One region of the Pseudoalteromonas spongiae UST010723-006 genome, then DNA from elsewhere that is predicted to be linked to it. Evidence: predicted binding sites of a transcription regulator. Region 1 holds the regulator's gene; each other region holds the start of a gene.
The links. The regulator MetJ, encoded in region 1, represses methionine synthesis genes. The targets are predictions, from matches to a motif close to TAGACGTCTAGACGTCTA.

Region 1 (4,294 bases):
ACTTCGGGTTTGGAGAGCGATGCGGCCTAATTAGAGGTTTACTATGAAAGAAGGTATCCACCCTAAGTACGAAGCAATCAATGCTACTTGTTCTTGTGGTAACAAATTCGAAACGCGTTCAACTCTTTGTAAAGACATTCACTTAGATGTTTGTTCAGAGTGTCACCCGTTCTACACTGGTAAGCAAAAAGTGCTTGATACAGGTGGTCGTGTTGATCGCTTCAACAAGCGTTTTGGCGCGCTTTCAAGCAAAAAATAAGAGCTATTTTAGTTCTTTCAAAAAAGCACCTAAGGGTGCTTTTTTTTGTATCTAAAATTTAATATGAATTTTTGTCATGTTATATGGTTTTTCTATGTCTTTTTATTCTAAATAGATGGCTATATACTGGATTATAGATAGCTTCAATATTCATTATTTTTACTATCTGTTGGCAAAATAGTATCTGTCGAGTGTAAAAAATAGATGGCTGTGAATCTGGTCGGATCTGAATTAACTTCAATCTGGTAATGATTTAGCAGAAAATATCCACAAGCCTATTGTTGTAAATTCAACTATGGTCTTAGGTTAAGATATAACCGCATTTAACTTCTATTTACTCTAAATGCCGTACTATTAAACCAGTATCTCTCACTTTTAACATCGTAGGATAAGGCACGCATGTCTGACATAAGAGAAAAAGCGCTACAATACCATTCTGAACCCGTTCCTGGAAAAATCAGCATCGAATTAACCAAACCAGCAGAGACAGTTAATGATCTTGCATTAGCTTATAGTCCTGGTGTTGCTGAACCGGTTCGTGAGATCGCAGCAGATCCGAACAATGCATATAAATATACTGCAAAGGGTAATATGGTCGCTGTTATCTCAAACGGTACTGCAATTTTAGGTTTAGGTAATTTAGGACCGCTTGCATCAAAACCAGTTATGGAAGGCAAGGCGTTATTATTTAAGCGTTTTGCTGGTTTAGATTCAATTGATATTGAAGTTAAGCACCGTACTACCGAAGACTTTATTAATACTGTAGAAAATATTGCAGATACTTTTGGTGGTATTAACCTGGAAGATATTAAAGCGCCAGAGTGTTTTGAAATTGAAAAAGCGCTTATTGAACGTTGTAGTGTGCCAGTATTTCATGATGACCAACACGGTACCGCGATTGTAACCGCGGCGGGCATGCTGAATGCGTTAGAGATCCAAGGTAAAAAGTTAAAAGATGCATTAATTGTATGTTTAGGTGCAGGTGCAGCAGCAATTGCGTGTATGGAGCTATTAATTAAATGTGGTGCACAACGTGAGCACATTTACATGCTTGATCGAAAAGGGGTTATTCATACGCGTCGTGATGACCTAAATGAATACAAAATGTTGTTTGCGAATAATACAGATAAGCGCACCTTACAAGATGTTATTGAAGAAGCTGACGTATTTGTGGGTGTTTCAGGTCCTGACTTACTTGCTCCTGAAGATCTAAAATTAATGGCAGATAAGCCAGTGGTATTTGCGTGTTCTAACCCTGATCCTGAAATTAAACCGGAAGTGGCGAATGCTGCGCGCAATGATTTAATTATGGCTACAGGTCGTTCAGATTACCCTAACCAAGTTAATAACGTATTATGCTTCCCGTTTATTTTCCGTGGTGCGCTTGATGTGCGCGCAACAGCGATTAATGACGAAATGAAAATTGCGGCGGTAAATGCGATTCGCGAAATTGCTAAAGAGCCAGTACCGCAAGAGGTATTGTCAGCGTCTGGTGAATCAAATCTTGAATTTGGTAAAGATTACATCATTCCTAAGCCAATGGACCCACGTTTACTTCCGCGTGTAGCGCGTGCTGTTGCAGAAGCCGCGGTTGAGTCAGGCGTTGCGCAGATTGAAATACCAGAAAACTACATGCTTTAACTTGATTAAAAGCAAAAAAAAACCTCAGCAATTGCTGAGGTTTTTTTTATTCATCTTCAAGCTCTGGAACCGGTAAGCCGCGTTCAGCAAGAATTTCTTTTACCCTTTGCGGAATATGCTCAGGGTTATCTTTTCTCAGATCTTCATCGTCAGGCAATGGCTGACCAGTAAACGCATGCAAAAATGCTTCACACAGTAGTTCGCTATTGGTTGCATGACGTAAGTTATTTACTTGTCTACGAGTGCGCTCGTCTGTCAGTACTTTCAATACGTTAAGTGGGATAGATACGGTAATTTTTTTCACTTGTTCTGATTTTTTACCGTGTTCTGCATATGGGTGAATATATTCACCGTTCCATTCAGTTGCCATAAAGTGTACTAGCCTATATCTGTTACGATTTAATTTTGACGATAGCCTGTATATTAAGAGGCAAAATTTTATCGTTTTAAAATATATAGTCAAATATCATTTATTTGGCTATATAGACGTGTAAAAGTTTTGACTTCCATTGTTTGGTGGTTTAACCTTTTAGACGTCTAAACATCTAAGTGGCAGAGTTATGAAGCAGAACAAACAAACAACCCTTGCTGTTCGCAATGGCATTACCGCAGATAAGCATCATGGTGCGGTTGTTCCACCGTTATATTTATCGACGACTTATTCGTTCGCCGATTTTGATAAAAAGCGTGATTATGATTATGGCCGTAGCGGCAATCCTAATCGTGATATTTTGGCTGATACGCTTGCTAAGCTAGAAGGCGGTGAAAAGGGTATTGTAACTGCAACAGGTATGGCTGCTGTTCACTTATGCACACAAATCTTAACACCAGAAGATACTATTTTAATTCCTCATGATTGCTATGGCGGTAGTTACCGTTTATTCACGAGCTTGGAAAAACGCGGTTTATTAAAAGTAGCGGTTGTCGACTTTACACAAGCGTCTTGCTACGAGCAGATTAAAGCAATTAAACCTAAGCTAGTGTGGATTGAAACGCCAAGTAACCCAGTTTTACGTTTAACTGACATTGCTAAAGTAGTGGAAGTTTCTCACTCCGTAGGGGCGTTAGTAGGAGCTGACAACACGTTTTTATCTCCAGCATTACAAAACCCAATTTCATTTGGTGTAGATATTGTTATCCACTCAACCACAAAATACATCAATGGCCACTCAGATGTTGTCGGTGGCGTGGTTATTACCCGCACTGCGGAGTTAGGTGAAGAGCTTGCTTGGTGGGCAAATAATATTGGCATTACAGGTGCGCCATTTGATGCGTATTTAACGCTGCGTGGTATTCGTACTTTAAATGTGCGTATTAAACAGCACCAAGAAAACGCATTTGCCATCGCACGTTACTTAGAAACCTGTGAGCATGTAGAGAAAGTTTATTACCCAGGTCTTAAAAATCATCCACAACATGACTTAGCAAAAGCACAGCAAAAAGGTTTTGGTGGCATGGTGAGCTTTAGTATTAAAGGCACAATTGAAGATACGGCTAAATTTTTAACCAGTGTAGAACAGTTTAGCCTCGCTGAATCACTTGGTGGTGTAGAGAGCTTAATTTGTCACCCAGCTACCATGACACACGCCGGCATGGCGCCTGAAGCACGAATTAAAGCAGGCGTTAACGATACGTTAATTCGTATTTCTGTTGGTATTGAAGATGTTGAAGATTTAATCGCAGATCTTGAACAAGCATTCGCAAAAACAATTAACAAAGACGTCGCTGCTGGTGGAGAAAAAAGCACTCAATGCTGCGCTGCACGACCTGCATTGTGGTGATTACTTAAATGACAAAACAAGTATATAAATTTGGTGGGTCAAGCCTAAGCAGTGCCAAGCGCTACCATGCAGTTGCCAATATTTGTCAGCAACTAGCGTATGGCGATGCCATAGTTGTATCTGCTGCAGGTAAAACGACCGATACGCTTGTGCGCTTGTGGTCGTGTTATCACAATCAAGATCATAAAGGTGTTGGTGAGGTAATTGCGTTACTAAAAGATCACCAATGCGCACTGGTTTCTGAATTATTAGGTGATAAAAGTGAAGTGTATGCTCACTTTATTGACGATATTAATGCAATCTCTCAACGTGCTGGCTGTGCAGAGTTAGAGCAGGCGTGGTTGCTTGCTCACGGTGAGCTGTGGTCTGCCCGTTTACTTGCGCATTATTTAAATAAGCAAGGGGTTGCTGCGACTCACTTTGATAGCCGAAAGCTATTTGTTGTTGCACAAAATAATCTTAAGCATCAAGAAAATACTGCACGCTGCCAGGCATTAAAGAGCGACCAACTTAATGTGGTGACAGGATTTATCGCAAGTGACGAAGTGGGTAACACGGTGACGCTAGGCCGTAATGGTAGCGATTACAGTGCGACTTTGCTTGGTAAATATAT
Region 2 (4,294 bases), 950 kb from region 1:
CTATTTTTAGACTCGGTTAATTCGTATCTCGCTATCAAAACACTGGTTAGTTTAGCGACCGGTGTTTTGGTTACGGTAATGCTTTGGGCATTTGGCATCGACTATTTTATTTTGTGGGGCGTCTTGGCGTTTTTCTTAAATTATATTCCTAATATTGGTTCTATCATTGCGGCAATTCCGGCGGTATTACTTGCTGTTGTACTGCAAGGGCCTGGCGTTGCAGGTTTAATTGGCATTGGTTACATGGCAATTAACACCGTAATGGGCAATATGATTGAGCCACGCTTTATGGGTAAAGGTTTAGGCTTATCACCACTTGTCGTGTTTTTATCATTATTGTTTTGGGGCTGGTTACTTGGCACGGTTGGCATGTTGCTGTCTGTACCGCTTACCATGGTTGTGAAAATTGCCCTTGAAAACAGTGAAGAAGGGCGCTGGCTTGCAATGTTATTAAGTGGCGAAGAGCAAATTAATGAAGAACTAGAAAGCTAATTTGTAGTTAAATAGTTAAAAGGGTTAGCATTTGCTAACCCTTTTTTTGTTTACAGGTATTTAAAAAGTGACGATAAACTGGATTGTCGCTCATGGTTTTTTTCATCGCTAAATACATCGGGCGTGATAAACCAAGCGCACCTAGTGGGATTGACTTAATTAATCCTTGGCTTTCATAAGGGGTTACTAACCAATCTGGTAAAGCGGCAACACCCATACCGGCGCTTACAAGCTGAAAAATAAGCAAGCCTTGATCGACAGTTTTTAAGGTGCCATCGAAACGCGCATTTTGAATAAAGTGCTTAAAAATATCTTGTCTTTCGCGTGGGATCGGATACGAAATAATCGTTTCGTCTTTTAAATCAAGCGCGGTTACATACGCTTTTTTAGCTAGCGGATGATCTGGGCTGACAATTAGCTTTAACTTAAAATCAAATAAATGTGCGAACTCAAGGCGCTCTGTTTCACGAATATCCGAAGTAAGTACTAAATCCAACTCATCGTTTAACAGCTCCGGAATGGCGTCGTAGCTAAAACCTCGCTCGTAATCCACCTTAATATCCGGCCAAAAGTTGTTAAATTCTTTAATTGTTGGCAATAACCAATGAAAACACGCATGGCATTCAACGCTTAAACGCAATTGCGAGATAGGTTGGTTTAAGCTCTCTTTTAATCTGCATTTGGTTGCTTCCACTTTTGGCAGTACGTCATTAGCAAGCTCTAACAACAACATACCTTGTGGGGTAAAACGTACGGGGTGTGTTTTACGCTCAAACAACTGGCAATCGAGTTTGTTTTCTAAATCTTTGATTTGGTGAGATAAAGCAGATTGCGTTAAAAAAAGCTCTCGTGCGGTATTAACCAAAGACCCTGTCTCTTTAAGGGTTGCGATGGTTTTAAGGTGTTTTACATCAATCATCTTTAGGAATACTCATATTAAACTTGAACGACCGTGAGAGAGATTTGATACTAGCTGTTTATTTTTCATGTTTCAATGTTGATTTGTACATATCGCCGTCATTTTAATAATAAATTTCTATTTTATATATATGTATAAATTATGATAACGCTGTCAATTGGTGTTTGGCTTATATGGAAAAATTTGATTTTCTATTTTGTATTAATTTATTTCAAGTTAAATTGGAAAAACTTGCGATTTTGTTGAATTAAATTTACCACTAATATTTAGCCATCTAAACGTCTTAAATAAAAAGGATACCAAGATGGCAATTACAATTCACAACTTAGGTTTTCCCCGTATCGGGAAAAAGCGCGAACTTAAAAAGGCGGTTGAGGCCTATTGGCGAAATGAGAGTTCACTCAAAGAATTGCAAGAGCAAGGACAAGCAATTCGCAAAGACAATTGGCAATTACAGCAAAGCCAAGGTGTTGAGTTGTTGCCTGTAGGGGATTTTGCATGGTACGACCATGTACTTAGTACCTCTTTGCTGTTCGGCGTGGTACCAAGGCGTCACCAAAATGAAACACAAACGGTAGATTTAGACACCTTATTTCGCATTGGGCGCGGCAGAGCACCGTCTGGTTGTGCATGCGCTGCAAGTGAAATGACCAAGTGGTTTAATACCAACTATCACTACATCGTACCTGAACTGACTGAAAATCAAACATTTGAAATTAGCTTTACAGAGCTGTTTGATCAGGTAAAAGAAGCGCAAGCGCTCGGTCATCAGGTGAAACCTATGTTGGTTGGTCCGGTAACTTATTTGCATTTGGCAAAAACTGTCGGCGAATTTGATAAGTTGGCCCTGCTGCCACGTCTACTGACAGCGTATCAACATGTATTGAGTAAATTAGCTGATTTAGGTGTTGAATGGGTGCAAATAGATGAGCCTATTTTAGCGTTAGAACTAACACCAGAATACCTATATGCGCTCACAGCCAGTTTTAATAAACTGCAAGGACAAGGTGTAAAGCTGCTGCTGGCAACGTATTTTGGTTCAGTAGAAAATTACCTAGATGATATTGCAGCGTACCCAGTAGACGGCGTGCATTTTGATTTGGTTGCCGAAGCGCAAGATATAGATAACATTAACGAGCGCATAGCTAAAGATAAAGTATTGTCTTTAGGTGTTATCAACGGCCGTAATATTTGGAAAACGGATCTCGAAGCGGTTTTCAACCAAATACAATCGGTGGTTTCATCACGTGAGCATGTTTGGTTAGCGCCTTCGTGTTCGTTGTTGCATACGCCTGTTGATTTAGCCTTAGAAACAACGCTTGATGGTGAAATTAAATCCTGGCTTGCATTTGCAAAACAAAAAGGGCACGAATTATCGTTATTGAAACAGGCCTTGCTGTCGGGGGATATAACTTCGCTCATTGATTATTCAGCGCCAGTGAAAGCGCGTGCTAAATCGCTTCGTGTAAACGATGCCGCAGTGAAGTTACGCCTTGATAGCCTAACCAAGCAAGATGGTGAGCGTACGAGCCCTTTTGCTAAACGTCAGTTGGTTCAAAAGCAAGCGCTTGGTTTACCTATTTTACCAACGACTACTATTGGCTCTTTCCCGCAAACAACGGCTATCCGTAAGGCGCGTCGCGATTTTAAAGCCGGGAATATTAGCGAAGCCGATTACACGGCTCAAATGCAAAATGAGATTTCTTATGCCGTAGCACAGCAAGAAGCTGTTGACCTCGATGTGCTAGTTCACGGCGAAGCAGAGCGTAACGATATGGTGGAGTATTTTGGTGAATTGCTCGAAGGCTTTGCCTTTACACAATTTGGCTGGGTGCAATCGTATGGCTCACGCTGTGTTAAACCACCGATTATTTGGGGCGATATTAGCCGTAAACACCCGATGACGGTTAACTGGACCGAATATGCACAATCACTCACTAACAAACAGATGAAAGGCATGTTAACAGGCCCTGTAACGATTTTGTTTTGGTCATTTATCCGCGATGATCTAGCAAAACCAATCATTGCCAATCAAATAGCGCTGGCGCTGCGCGACGAAGTGGTTGATTTAGAAAAAGCGGGCATAAACATTATTCAAATTGATGAACCTGCATTTCGTGAAGGGTTGCCTTTAAAAGCATCAAAGTGGCAAGACTATTTAAACTGGGCGGCGTATGCGTTTCGTGTATCGGCATCTGGCGTAAGCGACAGCACGCAAATTCATACCCATATGTGTTATGCCGAATTTAACGATATTATCGCGGCGATTGCCGATATGGATGCAGACGTAATTACCATTGAAACGTCGCGTTCAAATATGGAATTGCTTAACGCATTTGAAGATTTTGATTATCCAAATGAGATAGGACCTGGCGTTTACGATATTCACAGCCCGAATATTCCAGAGGTAACCTGGATTAAACAGTTGATGAAAGAGGCAGCGAAGAAAGTGCCGGTGGAGCGCCTTTGGATAAATCCAGATTGCGGTTTAAAAACCCGTGGCTGGCAAGAAACCCAAGCAGCACTTAAAAACATGGTAACCGCAGCAAAAGAGCTCAGACAAGAACTCGCTTAAGTCACGTGTGATATGTAGGAAAACTGAGTTTGGATTAACTCAGTTTTCCTGTGGTTAAAAAGGTAAAAGCTTGTTTTGCAGGCATAGGTTTTGCTACCAAAAAGCCTTGGCCATATTGGCATTTAGTTTGTTTCAGCACATCGAGCTGAGTTTGAGTTTCAATTCCTTCAGCTACCACGTCAAATTCAAGGGCGCTGGCAAGCGTTAAAATAGCATCAACCAATGGGTGGTTTTCGCCGCAGTTAAGATTATCAATAAAGCTTTTATCAATTTTTAAAATATGAATAGGTAATTGATGCAAATAACCG
Region 3 (4,294 bases), 970 kb from region 1:
TTTTCTGTTCAATTAATTGTTCAGTAAGCGCTTTTTCATGTGCGCGCTGTGCAAAGGAGGTAATATTAGCTTGTACGGGATCTGAACCGCAAACAAGTTCAGGAGCATTTCGTTCAGAGGTAACCATTTCCCTTTCCTCGTTATTATACCTATCAAAAGTTGGTTAAATTTTAGCAAGATAAAGGCAGGGGGGAATTTGATCTAAATCAGTTTTTTTAATTAAGAATCGTTATCAAAGGTAAAACTATTGCGCTAGATCAAAAAAGCGATGCATTTGCATCGCTTTTGATTATTATAGCTTTTTTTGCAATTATGCGAGTTGATTCGCTTTTGCTACGATATTCTCTACCGTAAAGCCAAAGTGTTCAAATAGTTCATTTGCAGGCGCAGATTCACCAAATGTTGTCATACCTACAACCGCACCATTTAAACCAACGTATTTGTACCAGTAATCTTCAATGCCCGCTTCTACCGCGATACGTTTAGTTACTGCACTTGGTAGTACTGATTCTTTATAAGCCGCATCTTGTGCGTCAAATAAATCAGTTGAAGGCATAGAAACAACACGTACTTTTTTACCTTGAGCGCGAAGTTCAGCTGCTGCTTGCATAGAAAGTTCAACTTCAGAACCTGTTGCAATAAGAATAATCTCAGGCGCGCCATCACAGCTTAATACATAACCACCTTTACGTACATTAGCTAATTGCTCAGCAGTACGTGCTTGTTGTTGTAAGCCTTGGCGGGTAAATACGAGTGATGTTGGACCGTCTTTACGCTCAATTGCGTCTTGCCATGCAATTGCAGACTCAACTTGGTCACATGGGCGCCAGTTAACTAAGTTAGGCGTTAAACGCATGCTTGCTAGCTGTTCAACTGGTTGGTGCGTAGGACCATCTTCGCCTAAACCGATTGAATCGTGCGTATACACAAAGATTGAAGGCTGCTTCATAAGCGCCGCCATACGTACTGCGTTACGCGCGTATTCCATAAACATTAAGAACGTCGCACCGTAAGGAATAAAGCCTTTATGCAGCGCAATACCATTCATAATTGCCGACATACCAAATTCACGTACACCGTAGAAGATGTAGTTACCTGATGCGTCATTTGCTGTTAAGCCTTTTGAACCTTCCCAAAGTGTCAGGTTTGAACCTGCAAGGTCAGCAGAACCACCCATAAACTCAGGTAAGATAGGGCCAAACGCATTAAGTGCATTTTGTGATGCTTTACGTGTTGCTGGGTTTTCAGGGTTTGCCTGTAGGCCTTCAATATAGGCTTGTGACTTCTCAGCCCAATCTGCTGGTAAGTCACCTTTTTGACGACGTTCAAATTCTGCTGCTAGTTCAGGGAAAGCTGCTTTATACGCATCAAATTTTTCAGCCCAAGACGCTTCTTTTGCGGTACCCGCTTCAACTGCATTCCAATCAGCATAAATATCAGCTGGAATATCGAAAGCACCGTGCTCCCAGTTTAAAAATTCACGTGCAGCTGCAATTTCAGCATCACCTAATGGTGCACCGTGACAGTCGTGGCTACCTGATTTGTTTGGTGAACCGTAACCGATTACTGTTTTACAACAGATTAATGTTGGCTTGCCCGTTTCTGCACGTGCTTCATCGATTGCCGCGCGAATGGCTTCGCTATCGTGACCATCTACATTACGCACAACATGCCAACCGTAAGATTCAAAACGTGCTGCTGTATCGTCAGTGAACCAACCTTCTACTTCACCGTCGATTGAAATACCGTTGTCATCCCAAAACGCAACTAGCTTACCAAGGCCTAATGTACCTGCTAGTGAACACGCTTCGTGTGAAATACCTTCCATAAGGCAACCATCGCCTAGGAAACAGTAAGTAAAGTGATCAACAATATCGTGACCTTCACGGTTAAACTGGTGCGCAAGTGCTTTTTCAGCAACTGCCATACCAACCGCGTTAGTAATACCTTGACCTAATGGGCCTGTGGTTGTTTCAACACCCGGTGCATAACCGTATTCAGGGTGACCCGGTGTTTTAGAGTGCATTTGACGGAAGTTTTTAATTTCCTCAATTGGAAGATCATAGCCAGATAAATGCAGTAAAGAATAAATTAGCATTGAGCCGTGACCGTTTGACAGAATAAATCGGTCGCGATCAGCCCAATCAGGGTTTGCTGGATTATGGTTTAAATAGTCGCGCCATAGCACTTCAGCAATGTCTGCCATACCCATAGGGGCACCTGGGTGGCCAGACTTGGCCTGTTGCACAGCGTCCATAGATAGAACGCGAATAGCATTTGCTAGTTCTTTACGTGACGGCATGGATTTTCCTACCTCATTATTTGTTTGCTGTCATAATTTGGATACATTGACCAATAAGCACTGGCAATAGGAAGTACTTATTGGTCAATGTACCCACGCAGCTCTATTCTTACCTATAAGCACACGCGGAGCAATGGAAAACCGACTATAATCTAGCTTCTTTATGCACAAAACAGCCTAGTAACGGTGAAGAAATTTCACTTTTAATTTTTTTTAGACGTCTAGGCGTAAAGTTATTGTTTGCAGCGTCGTTATTCGGTAGAATACGCGACCATTTAATTGAACCTGCGCAAATCCTTGTGGCAACGCGCATTTTTTGTGAGTGAGTAGAAATACCATGGCAAGAACTTTATTTACTTCTGAGTCAGTATCTGAGGGTCATCCGGATAAAATCGCTGACCAAATTTCTGATGCGGTTTTAGACGCAATTATCACACAAGATAAGCATGCGCGTGTTGCCTGTGAAACAATGGTTAAAACAGGTGTTGCAATTATCTCTGGTGAAATTTCAACAGATGCGTGGGTAGACCTTGAGTCAATCACACGTAAAGTAATCACAGATATCGGTTACACATCATCTGACGTAGGTTTTGACGGTGACACATGTGGCATCATGAACCTTATTGGTCAACAATCACCTGAAATCGCACAAGGTGTTGACCGTACTAAGCCTGAAGAGCAAGGCGCTGGTGACCAAGGTTTAATGTTCGGTTACGCAACTAACGAAACACCAACATTAATGCCTGCGCCACTTTATTACTCGCACCTACTTGTAGAGCGTCAAGCACAAGCACGTAAATCAGGTATTCTTCCTTGGTTACGTCCTGATGCAAAATCTCAGGTAACCTTCGTATATGAAGACGGTAAGCCTGTTGCAATTGATGCAGTTGTACTATCTACTCAGCACAACCCAGACATCGAGCAAGATGCACTTGTTGACGCAGTAATGGAAAACATTATTAAGCACACGCTTCCAGCTGAGCTTTTAACTGAAGACACTAAATACTTCATTAACCCAACTGGCCGTTTCGTAATCGGTGGCCCTGTTGGTGACTGTGGCCTTACAGGTCGTAAAATCATTGTAGATACTTACGGCGGTATGGCTCGTCACGGTGGTGGTGCTTTCTCTGGTAAAGATCCATCAAAAGTTGACCGCTCTGCTGCATACGCAGGTCGTTATGTTGCTAAGAACATTGTTGCAGCTGGTCTTGCTGATAAGTGTGAAATCCAAGTTTCTTACGCTATCGGTGTTGCTGAGCCAACGTCTATCACTATCGACACATTCGGTACTGGTAAAATCTCTGAAGAGAAATTAGTTGAGCTAGTACGTGAGCACTTCGACTTACGTCCTTACGGTATCACTAAGATGCTAGACCTACTTCACCCAATGTACCAAATGACTGCAGCATACGGTCACTTCGGTCGTGAACCGTTTGAAATGACGGTTGGTGAAGATACATTCACAGCATTTAGCTGGGAAAAAACAGACAAAGCAGACGCACTTCGCGCCGCTGCTGGTTTATAATAACCGTCTGATCGAGAAAAAGCGCCATTGGCGCTTTTTTTATGCCTAAAATTCAATAAGTTGCTATGATAACCGCACTAGCAAGTGATAAACAAACTACACGGTGAAGTTATGTACCTTTCAATCAAGCATTACCCTGAAATAGCAAACAATACTAACCAACAAAGAATTGTACGCCTTGCCAAACCTTACTTAACAACTCCGGCAATTGTTTATATTACACATGTTTTGGTGTTGGTTTCTCTGGTTGTAATAAACCTGCCAAGTGTGCAACAACTATCGCCTTTGCTTTTAAAGGCCGGTTTATTTATTACTTATTTAATAGCAATGCATTTTGCGGGCATTAATACATGGCAGCGTAAGCAGTTTTTAACACACCTTGATGAAATCCAAACAAAATTAGAACAATCCGATATCGCCCTCGCCCAGTCATCTTTATTTAATTATTGGAAAGACACTCAAATAAC

Region 2: the regulator MetJ is predicted to act here: its motif matches at 1,679-1,696, upstream of metE (5-methyltetrahydropteroyltriglutamate--homocysteine S-methyltransferase).
Region 3: the regulator MetJ is predicted to act here: its motif matches at 2,517-2,534, upstream of metK (methionine adenosyltransferase).

The regions. Positions count from the first base shown of each region.
Region 1 is NZ_CP011039.1:2,736,174-2,740,467, reverse strand. Features, by position in the region: gene rpmE (50S ribosomal protein L31) at 44-259, shown strand; gene PSPO_RS12635 (malic enzyme-like NAD(P)-binding protein) at 659-1,900, shown strand; gene metJ (met regulon transcriptional regulator MetJ) at 1,947-2,270, opposite strand; gene metB (cystathionine gamma-synthase) at 2,461-3,681, shown strand; gene metL (bifunctional aspartate kinase/homoserine dehydrogenase II) at 3,690-4,294, shown strand, end outside.
Region 2 is NZ_CP011039.1:1,784,628-1,788,921, reverse strand. Features, by position in the region: gene PSPO_RS08395 (AI-2E family transporter) at 1-492, shown strand, start outside; gene PSPO_RS08390 (LysR family transcriptional regulator) at 527-1,411, opposite strand; gene metE (5-methyltetrahydropteroyltriglutamate--homocysteine S-methyltransferase) at 1,716-3,986, shown strand; gene PSPO_RS08380 (GGDEF domain-containing protein) at 4,021-4,294, opposite strand, start outside.
Region 3 is NZ_CP011039.1:550,619-554,912, reverse strand. Features, by position in the region: gene PSPO_RS02565 (hypothetical protein) at 1-127, opposite strand, end outside; gene tkt (transketolase) at 311-2,302, opposite strand; gene metK (methionine adenosyltransferase) at 2,640-3,827, shown strand; gene PSPO_RS02550 (hypothetical protein) at 3,939-4,294, shown strand, end outside.